DNA from 3 places in the Citrobacter freundii ATCC 8090 genome. Region 1 is predicted to be linked to each of the others. Evidence: predicted binding sites of a transcription regulator. Region 1 holds the regulator's gene; each other region holds the start of a gene.
The links. The regulator PhoB, encoded in region 1, activates phosphate uptake and scavenging genes when phosphate is short. The targets are predictions, from matches to a motif close to CTGTCATAAAACTGNCNNAT.
Positions count from the first base shown of each region.

Region 2: the regulator PhoB is predicted to act here: its motif matches at 8,066-8,085, upstream of acuI (acrylyl-CoA reductase (NADPH)).
Region 3: the regulator PhoB is predicted to act here: its motif matches at 5,644-5,663, upstream of glpT (glycerol-3-phosphate transporter).

Region 1 is NZ_CP049015.1:1,171,711-1,182,388, reverse strand. Features, by position in the region: gene brnQ (branched-chain amino acid transporter carrier protein BrnQ) at 1-141, opposite strand, end outside; gene phoR (phosphate regulon sensor histidine kinase PhoR) at 547-1,842, opposite strand; gene phoB (phosphate response regulator transcription factor PhoB) at 1,893-2,582, opposite strand; gene sbcD (exonuclease subunit SbcD) at 2,773-3,975, shown strand; gene sbcC (exonuclease subunit SbcC) at 3,972-7,115, shown strand; gene araJ (MFS transporter AraJ) at 7,308-8,480, shown strand; gene mak (fructokinase) at 8,488-9,396, opposite strand; gene rdgC (recombination-associated protein RdgC) at 9,488-10,399, shown strand; gene ppnP (pyrimidine/purine nucleoside phosphorylase) at 10,449-10,678, opposite strand, start outside.
Region 2 is NZ_CP049015.1:4,471,597-4,482,274, reverse strand. Features, by position in the region: gene G4551_RS21535 (carbonic anhydrase) at 1-137, opposite strand, end outside; gene prmA (50S ribosomal protein L11 methyltransferase) at 266-1,147, opposite strand; gene panF (sodium/pantothenate symporter) at 1,159-2,610, opposite strand; gene G4551_RS21520 (YhdT family protein) at 2,600-2,842, opposite strand; gene accC (acetyl-CoA carboxylase biotin carboxylase subunit) at 2,950-4,299, opposite strand; gene accB (acetyl-CoA carboxylase biotin carboxyl carrier protein) at 4,310-4,780, opposite strand; gene msrQ (protein-methionine-sulfoxide reductase heme-binding subunit MsrQ) at 5,173-5,772, opposite strand; gene msrP (protein-methionine-sulfoxide reductase catalytic subunit MsrP) at 5,773-6,777, opposite strand; gene acuI (acrylyl-CoA reductase (NADPH)) at 6,897-7,871, opposite strand; gene csrD (RNase E specificity factor CsrD) at 8,097-10,037, shown strand; gene mreB (rod shape-determining protein MreB) at 10,344-10,678, shown strand, end outside.
Region 3 is NZ_CP049015.1:3,311,395-3,322,072, reverse strand. Features, by position in the region: gene yfaU (2-keto-3-deoxy-L-rhamnonate aldolase) at 1-279, shown strand, start outside; gene G4551_RS16105 (Rpn family recombination-promoting nuclease/putative transposase) at 323-1,273, opposite strand; gene glpC (anaerobic glycerol-3-phosphate dehydrogenase subunit GlpC) at 1,457-2,647, opposite strand; gene glpB (glycerol-3-phosphate dehydrogenase subunit GlpB) at 2,644-3,903, opposite strand; gene glpA (anaerobic glycerol-3-phosphate dehydrogenase subunit A) at 3,893-5,521, opposite strand; gene glpT (glycerol-3-phosphate transporter) at 5,792-7,150, shown strand; gene glpQ (glycerophosphodiester phosphodiesterase) at 7,154-8,221, shown strand; partial or broken gene G4551_RS23885 (hypothetical protein) at 8,284-8,373, opposite strand; gene yfaE (ferredoxin-like diferric-tyrosyl radical cofactor maintenance protein YfaE) at 8,395-8,649, opposite strand; gene nrdB (class Ia ribonucleoside-diphosphate reductase subunit beta) at 8,649-9,779, opposite strand; gene nrdA (class 1a ribonucleoside-diphosphate reductase subunit alpha) at 9,890-10,678, opposite strand, start outside.

The DNA of each region.
Region 1 (10,678 bases):
GCCAAAAGCCGCAGTCCAGACGTGTTCACCTGCCTGCAAACCAACCATTGGGGGGAAGATGATGTTACCTGCACCAACGAACAGTGCAAATGTCATAAATCCCAAAGCGATAATATCGCGCGATTTTAACTGATGGGTCATAAAGTCTTACTGCCTGTGGATGTGGTGTTGAAAATAATAAATTTTTGCCTTTCCCTGGGGGACAATACAGCGGCATTTTTGCTCAATTCCAGCGGGAAACACTCCCGACCTGGCGCGGCGAAGAATAGTTTTTCGATTTACCGCGTAAATGCAGTCGGTATGACAGCATCTGGAGCGCAATTTAAACGCTTATAACGTTTTAAAGCAAGGTGGGATCCAAAAACCAGAACAATATAGCGATATGAAAAATGGGGTTAGCACAAAACACCATTTCATGGAAAAAGGTATGGGTAATAGTTCGAACAAAAAACAATCAAACGTCGTAAAATTCAGGAGTCATATATTGACCGCATAGAAAAAGCCAGCTTGTGCTGGCTTTTGGAAAGATAATCTTACGAATGTGCTTTAACCGTTACTTTTGGCAATCAAACGTTCCGGGATCACGAAACTAAATCGCGTCCCTTTGCCTGGTTCGCTTTCGATATTCAAACGGCTGTCGTGATGATGCAGCGCATGTTTCACGATGGCAAGGCCCAACCCGCTACCGCCCGTTTGCCGCGATCGCGCCTTATCTACCCGATAAAAACGCTCGGTCAGGCGTGGAATATGCTCGGCGGCAATGCCTGGACCGTTGTCTTCCACGCAAAACTCCGCCCCCGACGCCACATGCCGCCAGCCAACGGTAATGTGCGTTCCCGCTGGTGTGTGGTTCACCGCGTTGTACACGAGATTCGAGATAGCGCTACGCAACTGCTCCTCGTTGCCCCGCACGTTCAGGCTGTTATCGACATCAAAGGTAAACGTATGTTTATGCTGGCTCAGGGTTTGCGCTTCGTGCTCGATCACGCGCAGCATCATGGGCACATCGACTTTCTCATTCAGTTGCAACGTCGGAGCAGCTTCAATTTTTGACAGCGTCAGCAGCTGCTTCACCAGGCCTTCCATACGGTACGTTTGTTCGCGCATGGTATGCAGCGCTTTTTCGCGCGTTGTCCCTTCCAGCGGATGCTCCTGCATCATTTCCAGATAACCTTGCAGCACCGTCAGCGGTGTGCGCAGCTCATGGCTGGCGTTGGCGAAAAAGTTTCGCCGTGAACCTTCCAGTTGGTGCATCTGGGTAACGTCGCGCGCCACCATCAGCAGTTGCTTATCCGTGTAGGGCATCACGCGAATTTCCAGATGCCGTCCGGTATTGAGCACCAGATTGATAGGCCGGCTAAAGTCGCGCGTTTTCAGATATTGAGTGAATTCCGGGTATCGCAGCAGGTTAAGAATATTTTGCCCGCTATCGTCCGGCCAGCGCAGTCCCAGAACCTGCTGAGCCAGTCCGTTACACCAGAAGATACCGCCTTCTTCGGTGGTCAATACCACCGCGTCGGGTAGTGATTCCGCCCCGCTGCGAAAACGTTTGATCAGGTTACCCAGTTCTCGACGGCGCTTTTTGTTGCGCAGCTGCATTTGATGCAGCCCATATAACAACGGCTCCCAACTGCCTCGCCCCGGCGGCGGCGTCATGCTTCTGTCAACCCATAGCCACCAGGACAAACGTAATAGATTCCAGAAATGCCAGATAAGCAGGCCCGTTACCGACACCAGTAAAAACCAGGGCAGGTAACCGAAAAAAGCGCTAAGGATAAATGCCGGTATGCAGCACAGGATCAGCTCCAGTACCAACCTTTTCCATGACAATCGTTCTAGCAAACGTCTTACTCCATAAACGGCCTAATCCATCAGGCCCTGATTCTTGTCAGTCAGAAGCGGGTCGAAAAACGATATCCCGTCCCGCGAACTGTCTGCACCATTCGATCGTGTCCGCTGTGCTCCAGCGCTTTACGTAAGCGGCGGATATGCACATCCACTGTCCGGTCTTCCACGTAGACATTGGTTCCCCAGACATGATTGAGGAGTTGTTCACGGCTGTAGACGCGCTCAGGGTGGGTCATAAAGAAGTGCAACAGTTTGAATTCGGTCGGCCCCATATCCAGCGGATCCTCGCCGGTCATCACGCGATGCGAGGTCGGATCAAGGCTTAGCCCCTGCATCTCAATAACCTCTTCCACCGCCATCGGTGAAATACGACGCAGAACCGCTTTAATACGCGCCACCAGCTCCTTGGGAGAAAACGGCTTGGTAATATAATCATCCGCACCGGTTTCCAGACCCCGGACGCGGTCTTCCTCTTCACCTCTCGCCGTCAGCATCATCACGGGGATATCCCGCGTCATGGCTTCGCGCTTGAGATGTTTAATAAACTGCAGACCCGAGCCGCCGGGAAGCATCCAGTCAAGCAGGACGAGATCCGGCCAGGGTTCATTGAGTTGGTTCACAGCACTGTCATAGTCTTCGGCTTCTACGGGTTGAAAACCGTTTTGCTCGAGCACGAAGCAGACCATTTCACGAATTGGAGCTTCATCTTCTACGACCAGAATACGTCTCGCCATGATTTGCCCTGTTTATAATTAAATCGTTTGCCATCAATACGGTGCCATTATGCGTCAGTTTTATGACAGATTTATGAAAAGATAGCCCAGGTTTAACGCAGCCCGGCGAATTATGACAGCCCGGAGACAAGATATTACCGTCCTTGAAAGGTTATAATCCCCACCACTGTTTTATCGTCATGGAACTCTTATGCGCATCCTTCACACGTCTGACTGGCATCTGGGCCAAAATTTCTACAGCAAGAGCCGCGCCGCTGAACATCAGGCCTTTCTCGACTGGCTGCTGGAAACGGCACAATCCCACCAGGTGGATGCCATTATTGTGGCGGGTGATATTTTCGATACCGGCTCACCGCCAAGCTACGCTCGTGAGCTGTATAACCGTTTTGTCGTTAATTTACAGCAAACCGGGTGTCATCTGGTGGTGCTGGCAGGCAACCACGACTCCGTCGCCACACTCAATGAATCCCGCGATATACTGGCGTTTCTCAACACCACGGTCGTTGCCAGCGCCGGCCATGCGCCGCAGATTCTGCCGCAACGTGACGGCACGCCGGGGGCAATTCTGTGCCCGGTTCCTTTTTTACGTCCACGCGACATCATTACCAGCCAGGCCGGGCTAACCGGGCAAGAAAAACAGCAACATTTGCTGTCAGCCATCACCGACTATTACCAGCAGCAGTATCAGGATGCCTGCACGCTGCGTGGTGATCAGAATCTGCCCATCATCGCGACCGGGCATTTGACCACCGTCGGCGCCAGTAAAAGTGACGCCGTCCGAGACATTTATATCGGTACGCTGGACGCCTTCCCTGCACAAAACTTCCCTCCGGCGGACTACATCGCGCTGGGCCATATTCACCGGGCGCAGGTTATCGGCAGCACGGAGCATATTCGCTACTGCGGCTCGCCGATCGCTCTCAGTTTTGACGAGTGCGGCAAAAACAAATGCGTGCATCTGGTGAGCTTTGAAGCAGGGAAACTCAACGCCGTCGAGAATCTCACCGTACCGGTCACCCAGCCGCTTGCGGTACTGAAAGGCGATCTCGCCGCCATTACCGCCCAGCTTGAGCAGTGGCGCAACGTACAGCAAGAGCCGCCGGTGTGGCTGGATATTGAAATTACCACCGATGACTATCTGCATGATATGCAGCGTAAAATCCAGGCCTTGACCGAAGATTTACCGGTTGAGGTGTTATTGGTGCGCCGCAGTCGGGAACAGCGCGAACGTATTATGGCCAATGAACGTCGTGAAACATTAAGCGAGCTGAGCGTGGCGGAGGTTTTTGACCGCCGCCTGGCGCTGGAAGAACTCGAAGAACCGCAGCGCGAGCGGCTTAATCAGCTGTTTAGCGCAACCGTACAGACGCTTGCCGGGGAGGCTGAAGTATGAAAATTCTCAGCCTGCGCCTGAAAAACCTCAACTCCCTGAAGGGAGAATGGAAAGTCGATTTCACCGCAGAACCTTTTGCCAGCAACGGGCTGTTCGCCATCACCGGGCCCACTGGCGCGGGGAAAACCACCCTGCTGGACGCAATTTGCCTTGCGCTGTACCACGAAACGCCGCGCCTGAATACTGTGTCACAGTCGCAAAACGACCTGATGACCCGCGACACAGCGGAGTGTCTGGCCGAGGTGGAGTTTGAGGTGCGGGGCGAAGCCTACCGCGCATTCTGGAGCCAGAACAGGGCACGCAACCAGCCTGAGGGCAACCTGCAGGTCCCGCGCGTAGAGCTGGCCCGCTGCGCCGACGGTAAAATCCTCGCCGATAAAGTCAAAGACAAGCTGGAGATGACCGCCGAGCTTACCGGGCTGGATTACGGTCGTTTTACCCGTTCCATGCTGCTCTCTCAGGGCCAGTTTGCCGCATTTCTTAATGCCAAACCAAAAGAGCGCGCCGAACTGCTGGAAGAGCTGACCGGCACAGAGATTTACGGTCAAATCTCCGCTATGGTGTTTGAAAAGCACAAATCAGCGCGTACGGAGCTGGAAAAACTACAGGCCCAGGCCAGCGGCGTGGCGCTGTTAGCACCAGAGCAGGTGCAATCCCTGACGGAAAGTTTGCAGGTACTTACTGACGAAGAAAAACAATACCTTACCAGCCAACAAACCCAGCAACAGCACCTCAACTGGCTCATTCGGCAAAATGAGCTACAAACGGATATAAACCGTCACCAGCAGGCATTACAGGCAGCGCTTCAGGCGCAAGAAGACACGCAGCCGCAGTTGGCGGCACTGAGTCTGGCACTGCCGGCCAGGGCGTTACGCCCGCACTGGGAGCGAATTCAGGAACAAACGGCTACTATCGAGCGTACACGCCAGAAGATTCAGGAAGTGAATGCTCGCTTACAAAGCAGCTTAACGCTGCGCGGGCGTATTCGCCAGCAGGCGCAAATGCAGTCGACCTTGATACTAGCCGAACAACAGACGTTAACCGACTGGCTTAATGAGCATGATCGCTTCCGCTTATGGAGTAGCGAACTGGCAGGATGGAAAGCGCTGCTGGCCCAACAGTCCGACGCCAGCGCCCAGCTACGCCAATGGCAGCAGCTGCGAGAGAACGACACGCGTAAGCTCAATGCACTAACGCTTCCCGCGCTGACCCTTTCGCCGCAGGAGGTAACGGATGCGCTGGCGCAACATGTGCAGCTTCGTCCATTACGCCAGCGGCTGAGCAATTTACACGGACAAATCACCCCGAAGCAAAAACAACTGGCACAGTTACGCGCCACGCTTGTACAGCGTCAACAAGAGTTGACCCAGCGCAACGCGGTGCTTGCCGAAAAACGTCAGCGCTATAAAGATAAAAATCAGCAACTTACCGATGTGAGAGTCATTTGCGAGCAAGAAGCCCGCATCAAAGATCTGGAAAGCCAACGGGCATTGTTGCAATCCGGCATGCCTTGCCCGCTATGCGGCTCCACCGCACATCCGGCGATTGAACGCTATCAAACGCTCGAACTGAGCGTGAATCAGACGCGGCGTGAGGCACTGGAAAAAGAGGTCAAAACACTGGCCGATGAGGGTTCAACGTTACGCGGCCAGCTTGAGGCGATAACCCAGCAACTTCAGCGGGATGAACGCGAAGCACAGACGCTTTCTCAGGAGGAGCAAGCACTTACTCAAGAGTGGCTGACCGTCACCGCCAGCCTCAACGTCACGCTACAACCGCAGGATGACATTGCCCCGTGGCTGGCCGCTCAGGAAGAGCACGAACAACAGCTTCACCAGTTGAGCCTGCGTCATACCCTGCAGGCGCAAATCACCGCGCATACCGAGCAGATTACCCAGCTCCAGCTGCATATTGACCAGCGCCAGGCGACGCTAACCGCCGAGCTTTCCCGCTATGGTCTGGCCCTTCCACCCGAGGATGACGTCGCCTCATGGCTAAGCGAACGGGCGAACGAAGCACAAATGTGGCAACAGCGTCAGAATGAACTGACCGAGTTACAGGCCCGGATTGCCCAGCTTGCGCCGCTGCTGGAAACGTTGCCTGAAACCGAGGCGCTTTCTGAAAACATTGAGGATTTGTCGCTGGAAAACTGGCGGCAGGTGCACGACGATTGCCTCTCTTTACAGGGACAGTGGCAAACCTTGCAACAGCAGGAGGCGCAGGACGTTCAGCGCGCCGCGGAAATCCAGGCGCAGTTTGATGCCGCATTGCAGGCCAGCATCTTTGCCGATCGCGACGCCTTTATTGCCGCCCTGCTGGACGAAGAGACCTTTAATCGCCTGGAGCAGTTGAAGCAATCACTGGAAGGCCAGCGACAGCAGGCCCAAACGCTGGTTAATCAGGCCCAGCAGGCACTGGCGGCTCATCAACAGCAGCAACCAACAGAAGTGGATCTCACGCTGACGGCGCAGCATCTGCACGACGCGCTGGCGCAGCTCACCCAACTGCTACGCGATAACACTACTCGTCAGGGCGAAATTCGCCAGCAGCTCAAACAAGATGCTGAAAACCGCCAGCAGCAGCAGGCGCTGATGCAGGAGATTGAAAAAGTCGCGCAGCAGGTCGAAGACTGGGGGTATTTGAATGCACTGATCGGCTCGAAAGAGGGAGATAAGTTCCGCAAATTTGCCCAGGGGCTGACGCTGGATAACCTCGTCTGGCTTGCCAACAACCAGTTAACCCGTCTGCACGGTCGCTATTTGTTGCAGCGCAAGGCCAGCGAAGCGTTAGAGCTGGAAGTGGTTGATACCTGGCAGGCCGATGCCGTACGTGATACGCGTACGCTTTCCGGCGGCGAGAGCTTCCTCGTGAGTCTGGCGCTGGCGCTGGCGTTGTCCGATCTGGTCAGCCACAAAACCCGAATTGACTCCCTGTTCCTCGACGAAGGTTTCGGCACGCTGGACAGTGAAACGCTGGATACCGCCCTGGACGCGCTTGATGCGCTCAACGCTACCGGTAAAACCATTGGCGTGATCAGCCACGTCGAAGCGATGAAAGAGCGCATTCCGGTACAGATCAAAGTGAAAAAAATCAACGGTCTGGGCTACAGCAAACTCGACAAAATGTTTGCGGTGGAGTAATCGGCCAGCGGATGTGGTGTCACAGGCCGGATAAGCGCTAACGCTATCCGGCACGCTAGGTAGCACAATATTGCATACTCAGGGACGGATATGAAATGGCATTCCACTTCACTTATCCGCAAGCTATCGCTATTGGCGGCGAACATTCGTCGCTATGACGCATATCCTGCGTCTTTCTTGTTGGCAGGTGGTATGAAAAAAGTCATTTTCTCTTTAGCGCTCGGAACATTTGGGCTGGGCATGGCCGAGTTTGGCATCATGGGTGTCCTCACTGAGCTGGCGCGGGACGTGGGAATTTCCATTCCTGCCGCTGGCCATATGATTTCGTTTTACGCCTTTGGCGTAGTGTTTGGCGCGCCCATTATTGCGCTCTTTTCCAATCGCTTTTCGCTCAAACATATTTTGCTGTTTCTGGTCACCCTGTGCGTGATTGGCAACGCCATCTTCACCCTCTCTTCCTCGTATTTTATGCTGGCGGTGGGCAGGCTGGTTTCCGGCTTCCCTCATGGCGCATTTTTCGGCGTGGGCGCGATTATCCTGTCGAAGCTGGCCCGTCCGGGAAAAGTCACTGCCGCCGTCGCGGGCATGATTTCGGGGATGACCGTTGCCAATCTGGTTGGCATTCCCGTCGGCACCTGGCTAAGCCAGGAATTTAGCTGGCGCTACACGTTTCTGCTGATAGCCGTCTTTAATATCGCCGTAATAGTCTCGGTCGCTTTTTGGGTCCCCAACATTAGCGATGAGGCAAAAGGGAAACTGCGCGAACAATTTCACTTTTTGAAAAGCCCCGCCCCGTGGTTCATTTTTTCCGCCACCATGTTTGGGAACGCCGGGGTTTTCGCCTGGTTCAGCTACGTCAAACCGTACATGATGTATATCTCCGGCTTCTCCGAGGCGCTAATGACCTTCATCATGATGCTGGTGGGATTGGGAATGGTGTTGGGAAATCTGCTAAGCGGTAGGCTGTCAGGCCGTTATACGCCGCTGCGAATTGCGGTAATAACCGACTTCGTCATTGTGCTGGCTCTGCTGCTGCTCTTTGCCTTTGGCGGCATCAAAGCCGCGTCGCTGACCTTCGCTTTCATTTGCTGCGCGGGTCTGTTTGCTCTGTCGGCGCCGTTGCAAATTTTGCTGCTGCAAAATGCTAAAGGGGGAGAACTACTGGGCGCGGCTGGCGGGCAAATTGCCTTCAATCTCGGCAGCGCGATTGGCGCGTACTGCGGTGGCATGATGTTGACGCTGGGATTTACCTACAACTACGTGACGCTGCCGGCTGCACTGCTGTCGTTTTCTGCGATGTCCTCGCTGCTGCTCTATGGTCGCCTGAAGCGCGGCGTGCAACAACAGGTTGCACCCGCGACATAACAACCGTTTATACGTGCGGCCACAGCCAGGCCGCGCCGCGCACGCCGCTGGAGTCACCGTGCAACGCCTGGCGTAGAGGCGTTTCACACTCGCCACCAAAAACAAATTGCTGCATCAACGTCGGAACGTTTTGATACAGTCGATCGACATTGCTCATTCCGCCACCCAGCACAATGACGTCCGGATCGAGAATATTCACCACATGTGCCAGTGATTTCGCCAGACGAAGCTCATAGCGGCTCAACGCTTGCTCCGCAAGAGTATCCTGCGCATTAACAAGGCTGATAATTTCACTGCCTTTGAGCGGCTTACCGCTCAGGCGCTGGTAGTCGGTGGCAAAACCGGTCCCAGAAATGAAGGTTTCAATGCAGCCTTGCTTGCCGCAATAACAAGGGACTTCCTGCCGATAACGCAGCTCATCTTCGTCCATCCACGGCAGCGGATTATGCCCCCACTCCCCTGCGGTACCGTTACCGCCGGTGTGTGCCCGACCATTCAGCGCCACGCCTGCGCCACATCCGGTGCCGATAATCACCGCAAACACGGTTTGCGCCCCCGCCGCCGCACCATCCACCGCTTCAGAAACCGCCAGACAGTTGGCATCATTTGCCAACCGCACTTCGCGATTCAGACGCGAACTCAGGTCTTTGTCAAAAGGTTGCCCGTTAAGCCAGGTCGAGTTGGCATTCTTTACTACCCCGGTGTAGGGCGAGATTGAACCGGGAATGCCCATTCCCACGGTTCCCGTCTGCCCGGTAGCGTTTTCCGCCATCTCCACCAGCATGGCGATGGTTTCTATCGTTTGCCAATAATCATCACGCGGCGTGGGCAGGCGATGGCGAAAAAGCTGTTCGCCCGCATCGCCAAGCGCAATAACTTCCGTTTTCGTACCGCCCAAATCGATACCTATACGCACTGTTTGCTCCTCTTCCCGATTAACAATGCAAGCATAGCGACAATTCGCTATCATGCCCGCTGGATTTAACGACAAGGCCGTGGAAATTATCATGCTGTGGTTCAAAAATTTAATGGTTTACCGTCTTAGCCGCGATGTTTCTTTGCGTGCCGAAGAGATGGAAAAACAGCTGGCATCAATGACGTTCACCCCTTGCGGTAGCCAGGATATGGCAAAAATGGGCTGGGTTCCGCCGATGGGATCGCACAGCGATGCATTAACGCATACCGCCAATGGCCAAATTATTATCTGCGCCCGCAAAGAAGAAAAAATTCTGCCGTCGCCGGTTATCAAACAGGCCCTGGAAGCCAAAATATTCAAACTGGAAGCTGAGCAAGGTCGCAAACTCAAGAAGACCGAAAAAGACTCACTGAAAGATGAAGTTCTGCACTCATTGCTGCCGCGCGCCTTTAGCCGCTTCAGCCAGACAATGATGTGGATCGACACCGTCAACGATCTGATCATGGTCGACTGTGCAAGCGCGAAAAAAGCGGAAGATACGCTGGCGCTGCTGCGTAAAAGCCTCGGTTCGCTGCCGGTCGTTCCGCTGACGATGGAAAACCCTATTGAGCTGACGCTGACCGAATGGGTTCGCTCCGGCACAACAGCACAAGGGTTCCAGTTACTGGATGAAGCTGAACTGAAAGCGATCCTTGAAGACGGCGGTGTGATCCGCGCGAAAAAGCAGGATCTGGTCTGCGACGAAATCGCCGTGCATATCGAGGCGGGCAAACTGGTCACCAAGTTGGCCCTCGACTGGCAGCAGCGTATTCAGTTCGTTATGTGTGACGACGGCTCCATTAAGCGTCTGAAGTTCAGCGACGAGCTGCGCGATCAGAACGAAGATATCGACCGTGAAGATTATGCTCAGCGTTTTGATGCCGATTTCATCCTGATGACAGGTGAACTGGCGGCGCTGATTAAAAGTCTGGTGGAAGGATTAGGCGGCGAAGCGCAACGTTAGCCCTGTTTAGCGAATGGCGACACAATATCGCCATTCGTCATTTTTACGCTTACAAATAGCGGCAAAGATAGGATGTTGGCTCTGCTACCTGCAGATGAAACTCACTGTTGCCCGGTACGTTAAACACGTCTCCTGCGGCATAGACTTTCCACTCGGTTTCCCCTGGCAGCAGCACGTTCAGTGCGCCACTAACCACCGTCATCTCTTCAGGCGCCGCAGTACCAAAGGTATATTCACCTTCAGCCATCACGCCTACACTGGCGCGGCCAGTACTGCTGC
Region 2 (10,678 bases), 1.7 Mb from region 1:
CACGTTGCATACGCTTTGCTGATTTCTCCCCACCGTGCGGGGCCGTTTTCTTCGGTATATCCCCATGGTACGGCCAGCGTGGTCAGTGGCATCAGGCATGCTGCCAGCAAAGTTGTTGTAAAACAGTTGAAACGCATACGTTTACTCAATGAAAATCAATATAAAAAATAACAAAATCAATTGATTATTATATCGCTGAGGAAAGTGTCGGTATGCTGGTCTATTGTCTGAAAATGGCGTGGTCAGATAACCACGCCGGAAGGGATTATTTTTTCTGGCCGGTAATGCGACACCACTCTTCTTTCTCAATAACCGGATCGAGCGTAAAGAGATCGGCATAGGCTTCACAGACGCTTTCCGCCTGGCTGGCAAGAATACCAGAAAGCCCCAGTAGACCACCCTCAACGGGCAGTACGCTGATTAACGGCGCCAGTTCACGTAATGGGCCCGCGAGGATGTTGGCGACCACCACGTCGGCTTTCATGGCTTCTGGCTGGTCTTTCGGCAGATAAAGCTCCAGACGCTCAGAAACGCCATTACGCTGGGCGTTATCACGGCTGGCCTGAATCGCTTGCGGATCGATATCCACGCCGATGGCTTTCGCCGCACCCAGTTTCAGTGCCGCAATGGCAAGAATGCCGGAGCCGCAGCCAAAGTCGATAACCGTTTTACCGTTAAGATCAAGACCGTCTAGCCATTGCAGGCACAGAGAGGTGGTGGGGTGCGTGCCTGTACCAAACGCCAGACCCGGGTCCAGCATCACGTTGACAGCATTCTCATCCGGGACATCGCGCCAGCTCGGGCAAATCCACAGACGTTCGCCAAAGCGCATCGGGTGGAAGTTATCCATCCATTCGCGTTCCCAGTCTTTGTCTTCGAGCTGTTCGATTTTATGCACGAAGCCTTCACCCAGCAGCGGATGCTGTTCCAGGATGGCAACAACTTCTTTCATGTCGGTTTCTGCATCGAACAAGCCGATAACGTCGGTATCACCCCACAGGCGAGTCTCGCCCGGCAGAGGTTCAAATACCGGCGTATCATGCGTATCCTGGAAAGTAATGGAAACGGAGCCCGCTTCCATCAGCGCATCGCTCAACTCTTCAGCGTTGGCACCGGTCGTGTTCAGTTTCAGTTGGATCCATGGCATGGCAAAACTCTTTATTTATCAGTAGTCAATATGGCGACTTGCGGGACGGCGGAACCGAAACGGTTGCCGATCAGGAAAGCCAGCAAGCTTATCAGTAACGAGGGCACGATTGGATGGAAGCCCAGGAACTGAACGTTAAAGGTGGCGAGTAAAGCATAAAGCACGCCGCCGACAATCATCGCGCTCAATGCGCCTGACGCGTTTGCCCGCTCCCAGTAGAGGCCCAGCACCAGCGGCCACAGGAAGACGGCTTCCAGCCCGCCAAACGCCAGCAGATTCAGCCAGATAATCATCTCTGGTGGTTTCCAGGCGGCCAGCAACAGTAACGCGCCCAGCAATAGGGTAATCACGGCTGACATGCGCTTCAGCCGGGTTTCATTTTTAAGCTGTTCCGGACGAAGGTTCAGGTACAGATCCTTAATGATCGTAGCGGAACTTTGCAGCAATTGGGCATTGATCGTCGACATGATCGCGGCCATGGGAGCCGCAAGGAAGATCCCGGCAGCGATCGGCGGCAAGACTTTGACCATCAGCGTAGGGATAACCAGGTCTGGTACCGTCAGGTCAGGGATTACCGCCCGTCCCAGAGCACCCGCCAGATGCATACCAAACATCAGGATCGCCACCACTATGGTGCCGATGATAATGCCGCGGTGTACCGCTTTACTGTCTTTATAAGAGATGCAGCGTACCGCCGTATGCGGCAGGCCAATTACGCCAAAACACACCAATACCCAAAATGAGGTCATAAACGTGGGTGACAAAATGTCATCAGCGCCCTGCGGCGAGACCAGTTTAGGATCGATAGTCTGCAGGGTTACCACCGCATTGCTAAGGCCACCGGCAGCATGGACGACGCCGACCAGCAAAACGATAGTTCCAATCAGCATCACCATACCCTGCATGGTATCGTTCAGTACACTGGCGCGAAATCCGCCGAACGCCGTATACAATGCGATACTGACGCCAAAAATCAGCAATCCAGTTTCGTAAGGAATGCCCGCTGCGGTTTCAAGCAGACGTGCGCCGCCAATAAACTGTACGGTCATTGCTCCGACAAACGCGACCAGCAGGCTGAGACTCGCCAGCCACACCAGCAGGCGGCTCTGGTAGCGCGCAAACAGCATATCGTTGAGGGTAACAGCATTATAACGACGCGCCAGAATCGCGAATTTCTTACCAAGAATCCCCAATGAGAGCCAGACGGCAGGCAACTGGATCATCGCCAGCAGCACCCATCCCAGTCCGTATTTGTAAGCAGCGCCAGGACCGCCAATAAACGAGCTGGCGCTAATGTAGGTTGCCGTTAGCGTCATCGCTAACACGACCCCGCCCATGGAACGGCTGCCAAGGAAATATTCATTCAGGAAGGTACCGGTCACTCTCTTACGCATGGCGTAAACAGAAAGACCGAAGACCACCAGAAGATAGGCGACCAGCGGTAAAATAACTTCAAGCTGCATCGTCATCCTCCAACGAAATGTCGCGATAGATAAACTTCACCATCGCCCAGCACAGCACGATGAAAACCAGCGGCGTTAGCAGGCAGGCCATTTCGAACCAGTGCGGTAAGCCGGTAAAACCCAGCGTTGAATCAGGTAAGTAAGCGGTCACTAACCATGTAACCAGATATAAAAGGGTTAGCCACAGCGCCCAGCGCGCCTCTTTATGGGCCTGAACAAAACGAGCGTCCATTTTTTGTCCCTTGTGGATAAAGAAAGCGGGGATTGTACCTTATGGCACGTGCGGGAGGGGAGAAAAACAAAAGGCCGGAATTTCCGGCCTTTTTGGTTAACGCACGCTTACTTTTCCTGAAGTCCGAGTTTTTTCTCCAGATAGTGGATATTGGTTCCACCGTGCTGGAAGTGCTCGTCATTCATGATACGGATCTGCAGGTCAACGTTGGTTTTGATACCGTCGATGATCAGTTCCTGCAAGGCGTTTTTCATACGGGCGATAGCGACGTCGCGGTTTTCGCCATAGCAGATCAGCTTACCGATCATTGAGTCATAGTACGGAGGTACGGTGTAGCCTGCGTAAATATGAGACTCCCAACGCACACCAAAACCACCCGGCGCGTGGAAACGCGTGATTTTACCCGGGCTTGGCAGGAAGGTGTTCGGGTCTTCGGCATTGATACGGCATTCTACCGCATGGCCTTTAACCACAACTTCGTCCTGCTTGATGGACAGCGGTTGACCCGCTGCGATGCGCAGTTGCTCTTTGATCAGGTCAACGCCGGTGATCATTTCGGTTACCGGGTGTTCAACCTGAATACGGGTGTTCATCTCAATGAAGTAGAACTCGCCGTTTTCGAACAGGAACTCGAAAGTACCCGCCCCGCGATAGCCGATATCAACACAGGCTTTGGCGCAACGCTCGCCGATGTAGCGACGCAGTTCCGGAGTAATGCCCGGTGCTGGTGCTTCTTCGACAACTTTCTGGTGACGACGCTGCATGGAGCAGTCACGCTCTGCCAGATAAATTGCGTTACCCTGACCGTCTGCCAGCACCTGAATCTCAATGTGGCGTGGGTTTTCCAGGTACTTCTCCATGTAAACCATGTCGTTGTTGAAAGCCGCTTTCGCTTCCGCTTTGGTCATGGAGATGGATTGTGCCAGTTCGGCATCGCTGCGCACGACGCGCATACCGCGACCGCCGCCGCCGCCGGAGGCTTTGATGATAACCGGATAACCGATGCGTTTAGCATGAGCGCGGTTAGCGTCCATGTCATCACCCAGCGGGCCGTCAGAGCCTGGGACTGTTGGTACACCTGCTTTCTTCATCGCGGTGATTGCGGACACTTTGTCACCCATCAGGCGGATGGTGTCGGCTTTCGGGCCGATGAAGATAAAGCCGGAACGTTCTACCTGTTCAGCAAAGTTGGCGTTCTCAGAGAGGAAGCCATAACCCGGGTGAATTGCCACCGCGCCAGTGATTTCAGCAGCGCTAATGATAGCCGGGATGTTCAGATAGCTTTTTACGGATGCTGCCGGGCCAATACAGACCGTCTCATCCGCCAGCAATACGTGTTTTAAATCGCGATCCGCGCTTGAATGCACCGCGACAGTCTTGATGCCCAGTTCTTTACAGGCACGAAGAATACGCAAGGCAATCTCGCCGCGGTTGGCGATAACAATTTTATCCAACATGTTCGCCTCGTTATTCGATGACGACCAGCGGCTCGTCAAATTCTACCGGTTGACCGCTTTCTACCAGAATCGCTTTAACTACGCCGGATTTGTCGGCTTCGATCTGGTTCATCATTTTCATGGCTTCAACGATGCACAGGGTATCGCCCGCATTCACTTTCTGGCCGATTTCGATGAACGCTTTCGCATCCGGGCTCGGGGTGCGGTAGAACGTACCAACCATTGGGGAGCGTACGATGTGACCACTGATTTCCGCTGCTGCCGGAGCTTCCATACTTGGAGAGGCAGTTTGTGCGACAGCGTTAGACAGAGCTGGCTGCTGCATCACTGGTGCAGCATAAGCCTGTTGCATCATCGGAAAACTTGCAGCTGGCGCTGCACGGCTGATGCGTACAGATTCTTCGCCTTCAGAAATTTCCAGTTCGGAGATGCCTGATTCTTCAACCAGCTCGATCAGTTTTTTAATCTTACGAATATCCATGAGTGGGTTCCGTACTCTTTGTTTAGTGAGATTGTGACAAGCGTTTTACCGCCGTCTGTATAGCATTTTTATAACAGTGAGTGACAAGATGCCACGCATCTCAGGCGCTGCACTGGGTGCTGCTGCCATTAAATGAGATTGCCAGACTTGTTAGTCATTGTGCGGCTATCTTCTGCCATTTTCGGGTAAAAGACAAAATATACCTTCAATATGCGATTGTCACCCTTTCAGCGCTTTAAAAACGCTACCGGGGATAGCAAAGTCGCACATTATAACTATTTCGTAGCAATTGGCAGCTAAATACTGGTCTTATCAGGGAAGATAATCAACCGTTAACATGTAAAGAAAATCGGATCGTCCGTGTTTTGCAACGCACTGCACATAACGTGAAACTACCGCCACCACTGGCGAAACTTCTTGTAACGGCACGCTAACAGCACCGCCGCGAGCGCTGCATAAATAATCGGTTGAGGGGAGATAATTTTTACCGACCACAAATAATGTATGGGTGCCAGGATCGCCACAAGATAGACGAAGTTGTGCAGATACTGCCATTTTTTACCCAGCATTCTCTGTGCAGCTTGCGTAGACGTTAAGGTGAGGGCGAATAATATGACCCAGCTAGCAACGCCCAATGTTAAATAAGGTCGCGTAAGTAATTCCCGCCCTAATAACGCCAGATTATTAATGCCCAGCTCCAGTAGTGCGTAGCTGGTTAAATGCAGCGTTGCCCAAGCGAAACACCATAGCCCTAACAGACGACGTGTGCGTATCAATAATGGCTGTTTAGCGTAGCGCGTGAGTGGAGAGACCAGCAAGGTCGCCAGCAAGAATTTCAGAGCTGTCCTACCGGTAAAGTGCTGGATATCTTTGACCGGATCGGCGCTCAGGCCGCCGTGATTTACCGCCCAAAATAGCCAGACAAACGGCAATAAACCGGCAAGATGCAGGCAAACTTTCAGCCCGATAATGTGCTTTGCGGTCAGACGCACTTAAAAATTCTCCTGCAAATTGAGTCCGCGATACAGTGATGCAACCTCTTCGGCATAGCCGTTAAACATCAGCGTGGGCTGACGCTGTACGTCCAGGATACCGCCTGCGCCAATAAAACGCTCAGTGGCCTGGGACCAGCGGGGGTGATCGACATGCGGATTCACGTTGGCATAAAATCCGTATTCATTGGGCGCGGCCAGATTCCAGGTTGTCGGAGGGCGTTCGCGCGTGAGTTTGATACTCACGATCGACTTAATGCCTTTAAATCCATATTTCCACGGCACAATTAAGCGAATGGGCGCGCCATTTTGTGGCGGAAGGGCCTTACCATAAACCCCCACAGTAAGCAGTGTGAGTGGGTGCATTGCTTCATCCAGACGCAGTCCTTCAACATAGGGATATTTTAGCCCGCCGCCAATAAAGCGATCTTTCTGTCCCGGCATATCATCCGGTGCGTACAGCGTTTCGAACGCGACATACTTTGCGTTGCTGGTGGGTTCAACCTGCGCCAGCAGTTTATGTAACGGAAAGCCGATCCACGGCACGACCATTGACCAGGCTTCCACGCAGCGCATCCGATAAATCCGTTCTTCCAGCGGGAAACGGGTGGTCAGCGAATCGTGATCGAGGGTGAGTGGTTTTGCCACCTCGCCACTGATTTGCAACGTCCACGGATCGGTTTTCAGGCTGCCTGCATTGGCTGCCGGATCCGCTTTATCGAGACCGAACTCGTAGAAGTTGTTGTAGCCAGAAACCTTATCCGCAGGCGTTAAAGGAAGTGAATTTTGCCAGGCGGAGGGCTTACTGAAATCAAGCGGCTTACCTGCAGGAGCGGGCGGGCGATCGTTGCCCTTAAACCAGCTCAGAAGATCGGCCTGTGCAGAGAGGGGCAAAGACAAGGCGGCAGCGCTGATCCCTAATGCTTTTAGTACCTGGCGGCGCTGCATAAAAAAAGCCGACTCATCAGTGACGTCGGCTTCTGTAAATGGACGTAATTTCTTCATAACAGACTCCCGGCTTACGCGTCATAACTGACAGGGGACGCGTAGTTAATATGGCAGGGAGTCTGTAGATGTGCCGCGAAATTTGGTTAATTAAGTGTAAATTTCTGCGCCAGGGCCTGTTACTTCACCTTCACCAGCGTACGGCCTTTCACCTGGTTATTGATGATGGCATCGGCGAACTTCGGCGCATCAGCCAGCGTAATTTCCGTTGCCGCCTGAGCATAGAAAGATTCCGGCAGATCCTTAACCAGACGCGCCCAGGCCTCTGCACGGCGTGCCGGCGGGGTCATCACCGAGTCCACTCCTTGCAAACGAACGTTACGCAGAATGAATGGCATCACCGTGGTCGGCAGAGCGAAACCACCCGCCAGGCCGCAGGCGGCAACGCAGCCACCGTAGTTCATCTGCGCCAGAACTTTTGCCAGAACTTTGTCGCCAACGGTATCCACCGCGCCAGCCCACAGCTGTTTTTCCAGCGGACGAGACTCGGCAAACTCATCGCGGCCAAGAATACGGTTAGCGCCCAGGCTTTTCAGGTAGTCGTGGGTGCTTTCACGGCCCGAAACCGCCGCAACCTGATAACCCAGCTTATGCAGTAACGCAACGGCTGTGCTGCCCACGCCGCCGCTGGCGCCGGTGACGACAATTTCACCGTCTTGCGGGCGAATACCTGCATCTTCAAGCGCCATTACGCACAGCATAGCGGTAAAGCCGGCGGTACCGATGACCATGGCTTTACGCCCATCCAGTCCTTTTGGCAGCGCAACCAGCCAGTCGCCTTTCACGCGTGCGCGCTCTGCCAGTCCACCCCAATGATTTTCACCCACGCCCCAGCCGGTCAGTAACACTTCCTGACCCGCATGAAAACGGGGATCTTCGCTTGCACGCACGGTACCGGCGAAATCGATACCAGGAATCATCGGAAAATTACGAATGATTTTACCCTTGCCAGTGATAGCCAGAGCATCTTTATAGTTCAGGCTTGACCAGTGGATATCCACCGTAACATCGCCTTCAGGTAGCTGATTTTCGTCGAGGGGTTGAACGGATGCGAGGGTTTTTCCGTCCTGCTGTTCTAAGATCAAAGCCTGCATAACCTGTCCTCAATTCGTATAGTGGATTGGAAAATTATTAATGAAGACTATACTCGCTAATCAAAACATGATGCCGATTCTGCGCAATAAATTGCCAGATATACCTGATTTGGTAGTATGCCCACACTGTATGTATAAATGGACGGATTTTGCGTTCAGTTTTGCATTTTTGGGTCGCTTTATCACTTTCAGGCCTGTTTCATAACTGTCGGAGTTAACACAAGGATGCGATTAACGACGAAATTTTCAGCTTTTGTCACGCTGCTTACTGGGTTAACGATCTTCGTGACTCTGATCGGCTGTTCGCTGAGTTTCTATAACGCTATTCAATATAAGTTCACCACGCGCGTGCAGGCGGTCGCGACGGCGATTGATACGCATCTGGTCTCCAGAGATGTCGTTGCGTTAACCCCGCAAATCGATGAGCTGATGGTTTCTGTTGATATCGTGCGCATCGAACTGTTGCAGGGCGAACACGTGGTGTATGACCACTCGCGCACCAGTAGCTACCGACCGGCAGGGACGAACAATCTCTACCGCGAGATCACCGTACCGTTGGTCAAGCATCCGGGCATGTCATTGCGTCTGGTTTATCAGGATCCGATGGGTAACTATTTCCATTCGCTACTGACCACCGCACCGCTCACGATAGCCATTGCTTTCATTATTCTGATGCTCTTTTTGTCTGTGCGCTGGCTTCAGCGCCAGCTTTCGGGTCAGGAGCTGCTGGAGATTCGTTCCACACGTATTCTGAACGGCGAACGTGGGCCGAACGTGCGGGGAACGGTCTATGAATGGCCTGCGCGCACCAGCAGTGCGCTCGATATGCTGCTGACTGAAATTCAAAATGCTCGCGAGCAACGCAGCCGCCTGGATACGCTGATTCGTTCCTATGTCGCGCAGGACACAAAAACTGGGCTAAGCAACCGCCTGTTCTTTGATAACCAACTGGCCACGCTGCTGGAAGATCAGGAAAAAGTAGGCTCGCATGGCGTCGTGATGATGGTACGCCTGCCGGACTTTACGCTGCTGCGCGATAGCTGGGGAATCACCCTCGCGGAAGAACAAATCTCGACGCTGATCAATTTGTTGTCGACTTTTATGACGCGCTATCCGGGCGCGTTGCTTGCGCGTTACCACCGTAGCGATTTTGCCATCCTGCTGCCACACCGCACGTTGAAAGAGGCGGAAAGTATTGCCGGGCAATTATTAAAAGCGGTAGATGCACTTCCGACTAATAAAATGATCGATCGTGCCGATATGGTTCATATTGGCATTTGCGTTTGCCGCAGCGGTCAGTCGCCGGAGCAAGTGATGGATCATGCTGAAGCAGCCACGCGGAATTCGGTATTGCAGGGCGGAAATAGCTGGTCGGTCTATGATGACTCGCTGCCGGAAAAAGGTCGGGGCAACGTACGCTGGCGAACGCTGATCGAACAGATGCTCAGCCGGGGCGGGCCGAGAATTTATCAAAAGCCTGCAGTAACCCGTGAAGGGCGGGTGCACCATCGGGAGCTGATGTGCCGTATTTTTGATGGTAACGAAGAGGTCATTTCGGCGGAATATATGCCGATGGTCCTTCAATTTGGCCTGGCTGAAGAGTATGACCGTTTGCAGATAAGCCGTCTGACCCTGCTTTTGGGTTACTGGCCGCAGGAAAATCTGGCGATGCAGATAACGGTTGAATCGCTTATTCGCCCACGTTTTCAGCGCTGGCTGCGTGATACGCTGATGCAGTGCGAAAAATCATTACGCAAACGCATAATTATTGAACTTGCTGAGGCAGATGTCTGTCAACATATCAGCCGGTTACAGCCCGTCATCAGATTGATGAATGCGCTGGGCGTGCGTATTGCCGTTACGCAGGCGGGGTTAACGCTGGTGAGCACCAGTTGGATTAAAGAGCTTAACGTTGAGTTATTGAAGCTGCATCCAAGTCTGGTGAGGAACATTGATAAGCGAACGGAAAATCAGCTTCTGGTTCAAAGCCTGGTGGAGGCCTGTTCGGGAACACCCACGCAGGTTTACGCTACGGGCGTACGTTCGCGTAGTGAGTGGCATACGCTGACAGAACGCGGAGTTGCGGGTGGGCAAGGGGATTTTTTTGCTGCATCACAACCACTTGACACTAACGTGAAAAAATATTCGCAAAGATACTCGGTTTAACCTGCCGTTTAATTTGTTTTCACGTAGAATAACGCGCGCTGTGCCTTCTGGGGGTGTGCTTGCCTGCTCGCCAGGTTGTAACAGCAAACATGCAGGTGAATGACCTTTGACAGGTTGCAAACAAAAGCGAGGAGTGCTGCTGATTTATTCAGCCCTGATGGACTCAGGCCGGTTTTGTAACAAAGGAAACGAACTGCACTAATTTTCACCGTAGCAGATGATTTTTGCGCCTTGTCGCTGCTGCGTGTGGTTGGTAAAGTAAGCGGATTTTGTTTTCCGCCCCAGCTTTCAGGATTATCCCTTAGTATGTTGAAAAAATTTCGTGGCATGTTTTCCAATGACCTGTCCATTGACCTGGGTACCGCGAATACCCTTATTTATGTAAAAGGACAAGGCATCGTATTGAATGAGCCTTCTGTTGTGGCCATTCGTCAGGATCGTGCCGGTTCGCCGAAAAGCGTGGCTGCAGTAGGTCATGACGCGAAGCAGATGCTGGGTCGTACGCCGGGCAATATCGCTGCAATTCGCCCAATGAAAGACGGCGTTATCGCTGACTTCTTCGTGACTGAAAAAATGCTCCAGCACTTTATCAAGCAAGTGCACAGCAATAGCTTCATGCGCCCAAGCCCGCGCGTACTGGT
Region 3 (10,678 bases), 2.1 Mb from region 1:
GGCCCGGCGGATCTTTCTGCATCACTGGGCTATCCGGATAACGCCGGACACCCGGAAGTACAACAGATCATCGAACAAAGCATTCGCCGTATCCGCGCAGCCGGAAAAGCCGCCGGTTTCCTCGCAGTCGATCCGGCAATGGCGCAAAAATGTTTGCAGTGGGGCGCGAATTTTGTCGCTGTAGGCGTCGATACCATGCTTTATACCGAAGCGCTGGATCGCCGGTTGGCAATGTTTAAGCCGGAGAAATCAGCACAAACGTTAAAAAGCAGTTACTAATATCAGGCCCGATGGTATAAGGCTATCGGGCCTGAGATCTGTGCTAATGGTTGCTAGCCGCCCCGTCGTCAGCAGAAAAACCGGTAATGCCCAGTACGATTTCACGATCAATACCATGTTCCAGCATCATGCGAGCAATCCGTGTTGCTTCTTCTTGCGTACCTTTTTGTACTCCTTGTTCTAATCCTTGTTCTAATCCTTGTTGTAACCCTTGTTGCAGCCCATCGTGGTGACCTTCTTGTCTGAGCCTCTCTGCGATTGTCATCAGCCTCTCCTTGTTATGAGGGGAACGTTCGGCAACTTTATGGATAAATTCGTTGACGTGAGAAACGTCGCCGTACCGTAGCAGGTAATTTAATAGCGTTTGTAGCTGGCTGTCATTAGCGGTGCTTGTAACTAATAACGAGACCAGTCGGTCCACTAATCCCATCAAATCACGATCGCGGATATGTTTTTGCATCAACTCAAGCAGCGCAACACGCCGATGTTGCACGATTTCATCGTCAGGTGTCACGGTAATATCGACCAGCGGAAAGGCTTCTGAATAAAGCTGTCGTGCCAGCTGTGGATTGTCAAATTCATCCAGCCAGTTGAGTGACCAGGGATAGGGGCTTTGTTGACCGTGATAAAACAACATTGGGATCACCAGCGGCAGCGTTTTATTCCCGGCATCAAGATGATGCTGCATCGCAGCGGTGGCATAGCGCATCAGGCGGAATGCCATGTGCTGCACGGCTGTACTCTGATGTTCGATGACACAATAGATATAGCCGTCACCTTCGTGGGTTTTTAGCGACCACAATACGTCGGAGTAGTACGCGCGGAGATCCTGTTCGATAAAACTGGTGGACTCCAGCTTCAGCGTTTGCAAATTGCATATCTCACGTAATGTCGCGGGGAGGTGAATCTCCATAAAATCCCGGGCCATCTCAGGATAAGAAATGATCTTTTTAAAAACCGCATCATGCGGTGTGGATGTAGTGGATTTAGCCATGGTAGTCCGTCACCAGAAAGAGAAGATGGCGTGACGGTATCCACTTTTAACAAGCGCAGCATATGAGAAATTGATTTTTTGCGTGGGTGAATCAGAGATAAATACGCCCGACTGCAACGTATTCAAATAAGCGGAACTGGATGCGCAAAAATGCCCGGTAGCAAACACCACCGGGCAACTGAGTTACCCCAACGCTTTGGCAAGCAGGGTGATGGGATGTTCGCAACGCTTACTGGTAGACATCTCAATCTGCCATTTACAGGTTTCGCAGTCGGTGACGACGATATCAGCGCCGCTTTCTTCAATTTGGCGGAATAACGGTGCGCCAATAGACTGTGAAGTCGGATAGTTTTCCTTTTTAAAGCCGTAAGTCCCGGCAATCCCACAACACTGAGAATCCAGCACCGTCAGCTCCAGCCCCGGAATTTGTCGCAGTAGCTCCAGCGTGTAGAGCGTCCAGCCCATTTTCTCCATATGGCATGGCGTGTGATAGACCACCTTCAGCGGCAGCGTTTTCAGCGGCAGCGTTTTACCTTCATCCAGCTTGCGCCACAGCCAGCGGGTTGCCAGTTCAATGTGTTCTCGCAGGCCTGAGTTGTCGACATCCAGCACTTCTGGATATTCATCACGTAGCGCAAAGGTACAGGTTGATGAGGTGGCGATCACCGGAATGCCTTTGCCATCAATCGCTTCCCGGAGTGAGGCCACGTTGCTGACCGCCTGCTTACGCGCTTTATCTGTAAATCCGTTAGCAATCAGCGGCACGCCACAGCATTTCTCTTTACTCAGCAGTTGCACGCCGGTTCCCATCGCATTCAACACCTTGATCAGGTCTTTGCCAAGCTGGGGATGGTTGTAATTCACAAAACAGCCGTGGAAAAAGGCGACCTGATCCTGATACTGCGCCTGCTGTGCGGCAATGCTGCGATACCAGCGGCGGAAGGTACCAAAGGAGTACTTCGGCAGCGTACGGCGATGATCGATTTTTAGCGCGTAATCCAGCAACTGACGTACCGGTTTTAGTGAGGTGGCGGTATTCACTATTGGGGCGAAGGGGGTGGAAACGCTACCCATTAAATCGGTATGGCTTAAGACGAAGTTACGCAGCGATGGGCGCGTCGTGTCGTATTTGGCGCGCGCGCGCTGGATGATATCGCCGATTTTCACGTCTGACGGACAGGCCACTTCGCAGCGTTTACAGTTGATGCAGTATTTCAGCGCATCGTCATATAGCGCGCCATCTTTCAGGCGCAGACGTTCACCGTCCGGGCCGGCCTGCTTAGGGCCCGGGTAGCTAGGGTTGACGCGGCTTACCGGGCAGGCGGTGGTGCACACCGTACATTTGATACAACTTTCAAAACGTGTGTCGCTCATTGCTGTCCTCCTGCACGTTTCGCAATATGATGTGCGGCATGTAAGGCGCTGACTGCGCACACGCCGCCTCCGCAACCCTGGGCGATAGGGTCGAATCCGCCGAGGACAGAACCGATGGCGTACATGTTCTCTATCGTTTTTCCCGCCAGTGATGGGCGCAATGTGGCATCGGTTGTGACGCCAAACAGTTGCCACGGTTGTGGGTCGAAAACGTCACGCTGATACCACTCGGCGCGGGTAGCTGTTTGCTGTACATCCAGTCCCAGGATTGGTTCGTGGATTGCCTCACGCGTGGCGACCAGCCCGCTGCTGAAAAAACTGCCGCTGGCGAGCACGGCGAAACGTGGCCGCAACGGGATATCGGCATGATTTCGGGTCCAGATTTCGCTGACCACGCCATCCTGACAGGTGATTTTCTTCACTTCATCACCCGGCATCCACACACCGCCCTGGCGCACAAACTGGCGCTGCAATTTGTTGTGTAAACGCATGCCCAGTACCGAAGGAGGTAGGGTCGGTAACAGTGTCAGCGAGCAGGGGAGGCGCTCGTTAAGCCACTGCCAGAGCCGCTCATCTGCCAGACCAAAGCAGGCCGGCATGATTATCATGTCGCAGGTTTTTGCCATTGGCAGCAATGCGTCATAGAGCAGCGACCATTTATCTTCGTTATCCAGCAGGCGCGCAATATTAACGGCGCGAAACTCGGTTGGGTTATCACGCAGGACATCCAGTTCCGGCAGTTCGATTTCTGCCGTCTCGACGCTGAGATTACGTTGGCGTAATGACGCCGCGGCGAGATGCGCCTGAAAATCCAGTAACCCGCTAATCCCTACAACGCATATACGCTGCGCGGACAGCGGCCAGACCGGCACTTCCGGGGAACTTAACCAGGTTGAGCGCAGGGTGCCCAGCGGGGTAACACGTTGATGTGCCTGATGCACGTTGCCTTGCAAATGCGTTCCGCATTCTTCCAGTAAATTTTGCGCCTGCTGGGCCAGTTCCAGAACGTTCTGCGTTCCGATGGTGCTATACGGATGTGCGGGTGCCTGAGTGTGCAGTGCATTCAAACCCGCTTCTATATCCGTCACCGGTTGACCATCGGGTAAGCTGCTGAGCAAATCCAGTGAGCCGGAGGAAAAATGCAGGGCGCTTTGGCCGCGGGTAACAATCGTGCAGCGCAGTCCGCTTTTTTGCAGTTGCAGGCCACATAGCAGTCCAGCGAGGCCGCCGCCGATAATGACGGTATCAAATTTCATCCTGGTGCTCCTTCTCCAGACCACACAACCCTTGATAAACCCAGCGAGTGAATTCGCTTTCGCGCAGTGCATCTCCCCAGGCGATAGGCTGCACACCTTTCCAGCGTTCGTTGAGGAAGTCGGAAAGCTGAGTAATGGATTGTGCTGCGGTAGTGACATTAAAACGTTGCAGCAAACCTGCGGCGCGACAGGCACACAATTCGCCCTGGCAGGTTCCCATTCCGACGCGGGTACGGCGACGTAAATCGAGCAGACTGTTGACGGTTAAATTCTCGACGGCGTATTGCACTTCGCCTGCGGTGACCGCTTCGCATTCACAGACCAGGCTGCGATGTTGACGGCCTTCGCTCAGCCACGCTGGGGTACGATCGCCGTGACGGTAGACCGCCGAACCGCGTAGCGGCGCAGGTAACGAAATAACGCGTTTAAGCGTATGCTCGGTAGATTCCTGTGAGCCAGGCAACGCGGTGTCTGCGGTTGTGCAAGGCTGGGTATTGCCCAGCTTGCGGCAAACGGCATCGGTAGCCCACTCCGCCATCAGGCGGTAGGTCATCAGTTTGCCGCCGGTAATGGTGATAAACCCTTCCAGTCCGTCACGCTGGGCGTGATCGAACAGCACAATCCCACGGCTGACGTTACGCCCGGTGGGATCGTCGTCGCTGGCTACCAGCGGACGCACGCCGGAGTAGGCGCGTAAAATGCGCGTTTTCGCCATAATCGGCGCCAGTTTCTCGCCCTCACGCAGCAGAATGTCAACTTCTTCTGCGGTGACGCGGTTGCTGTCGATATCATCGTAATCAATGTGCTGCGAGGTGGTACCGATCAATGAGATGGTATCGCCTGGCACCAGAATATCGGCGTCAGACGGTTTACGGCAGCGGTTGATGACATGCTGGTTAATCCGATGATCCATAATCAGCAACGAACCTTTGGCCGGGAACATACGGATGCTCAGATCGGCATATTCCGCAATGCGTTGACCCCAGATCCCGGCAGCGTTGACCACAACCGGTGCATGCAGGGACTGCATTTCGCCCGTCAGATGATTGCGCACGTTAACGCCGCAAACCGTTGCCCCTTCACGGAGAAGTCCCGTGACTTCATGCGCCGTTAAGATAACCGCGCCATGCTCACGCGCATCCAGCATGTTGGCGGCGGTTAAGCGGAAAGGATCAACCGTGCCGTCAGGCACTTTTACCGCACCAATCAGCTGTGGATTCACGGAAGGTTCGATAATACGTGCCTGCTGAGGGTCAATCGCTTCTGCGCGAATCCCTGCTTCTTCACAGGCGCGAATAAAGGTCGCCTGAAAGGAGAGCTCATCCTCCGGCAGGGTAATAAACAGACCGTCCGTTGGCTCAACGCAATGGCGGGCGATACGTTTCAGAATTTGGTTTTCGCTGATGCACTCACGGGCAGATTCAGCATCGGTGACGGCGTAGCGTGCACCGCTGTGCAGCAGGCCGTGGTTGCGCCCGGTCGCACCTGTGGCGATATCGTGGCGTTCCACTAAGATGACGCGCAACCCGCGCAGCGCACAATCGCGTGCGATCCCTGCACCTGTTGCTCCTCCACCAATGATAATCACGTCACTTGTTTGCGAGTCGCGAGTTTTCATTGTTTTTCCTCACAGTTCGTTTTTTATCATTTAGCCACATAAAAAACATGGATTGTTTGATTTCGCGCATAATCGCTCATTATTCGAAAATGAAACGTGATTTCGTGCGCCTTTATGAACATTTGTCATAAATCTGTAACAATATGTGCTGCGTTTCACATTTTTGTTATGTATCTTTCCTTAACATCGCGGCCACACTGGGAGCGGTAGGGTAGTAATGACGAACTGCAGTGTTTACTTCGAATGAAAGACGGCCACGGAGGCTACACTATGTTGAGCATTTTTAAACCAGCGTTACACACGGCGCGTTTGCCTGCAGCGGAGATCGACCCGACATATCGTCGATTACGTTGGCAGATTTTTCTGGGGATTTTCTTTGGTTATGCCGCGTACTATCTGGTACGTAAGAACTTTGCCCTTGCGATGCCGTATCTGGTTGAGCAGGGGTTCTCGCGTGGCGATCTGGGTTTTGCGTTGTCCGGTATCTCCATTGCTTACGGATTTTCGAAATTCATCATGGGGTCCGTTTCGGATCGCTCGAATCCGCGCGTTTTCCTGCCAGCGGGTCTGATACTGGCTGCGGCAGTGATGTTGTTTATGGGCTTTGTGCCGTGGGCGACATCGAGCATCGCGGTAATGTTTGTGCTGCTGTTCCTCTGCGGATGGTTCCAGGGGATGGGCTGGCCGCCGTGTGGTCGTACCATGGTGCACTGGTGGTCGCAGAAAGAGCGTGGCGGCATCGTTTCCGTTTGGAACTGTGCGCATAACGTGGGTGGCGGTCTGCCTCCTCTGTTATTCCTGCTGGGTATGGCCTGGTTCAATGACTGGAAAGCGGCGCTGTACATGCCTGCTTTCGGTGCGATCGTCGTCGCGCTGTTTGCTTTTGCTCTGATGCGTGACACTCCGCAGTCCTGTGGTCTGCCGCCAATCGAAGAGTACAAGAACGATTATCCGGACGATTACAACGAGAAAGCGGAAGAAGAGCTGACTGCGAAGCAGATCTTCATGCAGTACGTACTGCCGAACAAACTGTTGTGGTACATCGCTATCGCCAACGTGTTTGTTTATCTGCTGCGCTACGGCATCCTGGACTGGTCGCCGACTTACCTGAAAGAAGTGAAGCATTTTGCACTGGATAAATCATCCTGGGCCTACTTCCTGTATGAATATGCGGGTATTCCGGGCACGCTGCTGTGTGGCTGGATGTCGGATAAAGTCTTCCGTGGAAACCGTGGCGCGACCGGCGTATTCTTTATGACGCTGGTGACGATTGCGACCATCGTTTACTGGATGAACCCGGCAGGCAACCCGAACGTAGATATGGCTTGTATGATTATCATCGGCTTCCTGATCTACGGCCCGGTCATGTTGATTGGTCTGCATGCGCTGGAACTGGCACCGAAAAAAGCGGCAGGTACGGCGGCTGGCTTTACTGGTCTGTTCGGTTATCTCGGCGGTTCTGTGGCTGCGAGCGCCATTGTCGGCTACACCGTTGACTTCTTCGGTTGGGACGGCGGCTTTATGGTGATGATTGGCGGTAGTGTGCTGGCGGTTATTCTGCTGGTAGTCGTCATGATTGGCGAAAAACGCCATCACGAAGAGATCCAGCTCAAGCGTAACGGGGGCTAATAGATGAAAACCACATTGAAAAGTCTCAGCGTGGCGCTGATGCTGGCAGGTATGGTTGTGAGCAGCGCGGCGGTTGCCGCAGATAAAGTCGTGATTGCGCACCGTGGCGCCAGCGGTTATCTACCGGAGCATACGTTACCTGCGAAAGCGATGGCCTATGCTCAGGGAGCGGATTACCTGGAACAGGATTTGGTGATGACTAAGGACGACCATCTGGTAGTCCTGCATGACCACTATCTTGACCGCGTCACCGATGTTGCCGAACGTTTCCCGGATCGCGCGCGTAAAGATGGGCGTTACTACGCTATCGACTTTACGCTGGATGAGATCAAGTCGCTGAAGTTTACTGAAGGCTTTGATATCGAAAATGGCAAAAAGGTCCAGACCTACCCGGGGCGTTTCCCGATGGGTAAATCTGATTTCCGTGTGCACACTTTCGAAGAAGAAATTGAGTTCGTTCAGGGATTAAATCATTCAACCGGTAAAAACATCGGCATTTACCCGGAAATGAAAGCGCCGTGGTTCCATCATCAGGAAGGGAAGGACATTGCGGCTAAGACGCTGGAAGTACTGAAAAAGTACGGGTACACCGACAAGAACGACAAGGTCTATCTGCAGTGTTTTGATGTCGCAGAGTTAAAGCGCATTAAGAATGAACTGGAACCGAAGATGGGGATGGATCTCAATCTGGTACAGTTGATTGCATATACAGACTGGAATGAAACTCAGGAGAAAAAGCCAGACGGCAGTTGGGTTAATTACAACTACGACTGGATGTTTAAACCGGGTGCCATGAAGCAGGTTGCGCAGTATGCGGACGGCATTGGGCCGGACTACCACATGCTGATTGATGAGAAGTCGAAGAAGGGCAATATCTCGTTAACTGGCATGGTGCAGGACGCACATCAGAATAAGATGGTGGTGCATCCTTATACCGTTCGCGCCGATCAACTGCCGGATTACACCACTGACGTAAACCAGCTGTATGACATTCTTTATAACAAAGCGGGTGTTGACGGGCTGTTCACCGACTTCCCCGACAAAGCAGTGAAATTCCTGAATAAAGAGTAATGGCATAAGGCCTGTGATGCACCTCCGGTCACAGGCCTTATTGGACGAAACGTGATTAACTGCTAGATAAGGCCGTCTGCTGTTAACGTTTTCCTACATGCCTGCAGGAGAAATAAAGGGCTGCCGTTCATCGGCGGCTCTTTTGCCAGTAACAATTTTTATCCCGCCTTGCGTTACAGCTCTATTTCAATATCGCCTTTTGCCCGGCAACAGCAGGGCAATATTTCACCCGGTTGAATGAAGGCCAGAGGTTCGGCAATCCAGTCAACCTGTCCCGCCACCAGGCGGGTACGACAGGAGCCGCAGTAGCCTTCACGACACTGATATTCGACTTCAACATCGTGCGACTCGAGTGCGGCAAGTAGGGAAGGATGTTCATCCTGGCACAGCAGTTGTGTGCCAGAGATGCGCAAAGTCACTCGGCCCATCAGAGCTGGAAGTTACTCAGGTCGTCGGTATCAACTTCCGAATCGATCTGGCCGACCAGATAAGAGCTGACTTCCACTTCCTGCGGTGCGACCTGGACGTTATCAGACACCAGCCAGGTGTTGATCCACGGGATCGGGTTAGAGCGGGTCTGGAAAGGCAGATCGAGTCCGACAGCCTGCATACGGATGTTGGTGATGTACTCAACGTACTGGCACAGAATGTCTTTGTTCAGGCCAATCATTGAGCCATCACGGAACAGATAGTCCGCCCACTCTTTTTCCTGCAGCGCGGCCTGTACGAACAGGTCGTAGCATTCTTGTTTGCACTCTTCGGCAATTTCCGCCATCTCCGGATCGTCTACACCGCTGCGCAGAAGGTTCAGCATATGCTGAGTACCGGTCAGATGCAGGGCTTCGTCGCGGGCGATCAGACGAATAATTTTCGCGTTGCCTTCCATTAGTTCACGTTCGGCGAATGCGAAGGAGCAGGCGAAGCTGACATAAAAGCGGATCGCTTCCAGCGCGTTGACGCTCATCAGGCACAGATACAGCTTCTTCTTCAGCTCACGCAGGTTTACGACAACCGTTTTGCCATTAACGGTATGCGTACCTTCACCGAGCAAATGCCAGTAGCTGGTCATCTCGATCAATTCGTCGTAGTAGCTGGAAATACCTTCTGCGCGTTTCTGGATTTGCTCATTAGTGACGATATCGTCAAACACCACCGCCGGATCGTTAACGATATTGCGAATAATATGGGTGTAGGAGCGGGAATGGATTGTTTCAGAAAACGCCCACGTTTCCACCCAGGTTTCCAGTTCAGGGATCGAGATTAACGGCAGCAGCGCGACGTTTGGACTACGTCCCTGAATGGAGTCCAGCAGCGTCTGATACTTCAGGTTGCTGATGAAGATATGTTTTTCATGTTCCGGCAATGCCTGGAAATCGATACGATCGCGAGAAACATCGACCTCTTCCGGACGCCAGAAGAAAGAGAGCTGCTTTTCGATCAGTTTTTCAAAGATGTCATATTTTTGCTGATCGTAGCGGGCGACGTTCACCGGCTGGCCGAAGAACATCGGTTCCAGAAGCTGATCATTTTTCGTCTGTGAAAAAGTGGTGTATGCCATTGATGAGAATCCTGTCTGGAATGTACTGCCGGATGCGCTTTGCTTATCCGGCCTACAATACCGCGAATTAATTTGTAGGCCGGGTAAGCGCTACGCCACCCGGCAAAAGATTAAATCTTACATGCGCCGCTTTCGCAGCCATCGTCCTGAATGGACGGTACCAGATCGTCCTGAGAGTCTTCCGCACCGTCACGGGTGTTCTGATAATACAGCGTTTTGACACCAAATTTGTAGGCGGTGAGCAGGTCTTTCAGCAACTGCTGCATCGGTACTTTTCCGGACGGGAAGCGCGACGGATCGTAGTTGGTGTTGGCAGAAATCGACTGATCGATAAATTTCTGCATGATACCTACCAGCTGCAGGTAGCCGTCGTTGTTCGGCATTTCCCACAGCAGTTCATATGCGTCGTGCAGGTGTTCGTAGTCCGGCACGACCTGACGCAGAATTCCATCTTTCGATGCTTTGATGCTCACGTAACCGCGTGGTGGTTCAATACCGTTGGTGGCGTTGGAGATCTGCGAAGAGGTCTCGGACGGCATCAGAGCGGAGAGCGTGGAGTTACGCAGACCGTGAGTTTTAATTGATTCGCGCAGGCTTTCCCAGTTGTAATGCAGGGATTCGCTGACGATAGCATCCAGGTCTTTTTTATAGGTATCGATCGGCAGAATGCCTTTCGCATAGGTGGTTTCGTTAAACCACGGGCATGCGCCTTGCTCTTTCGCCAGCTCGTTAGACGCTTTCAGCAGGTAATACTGAATCGCTTCAAAGGTTTTGTGAGTCAGGTTATTGGCGCTGCCGTCAGAGTAGCGTTTACCGTTTTTCGCCAGCCAGTAGGCATAGTTGATAACGCCAATACCCAGCGTACGACGCCCCATCGCACCGCGTTTGGCGGCCGGAAT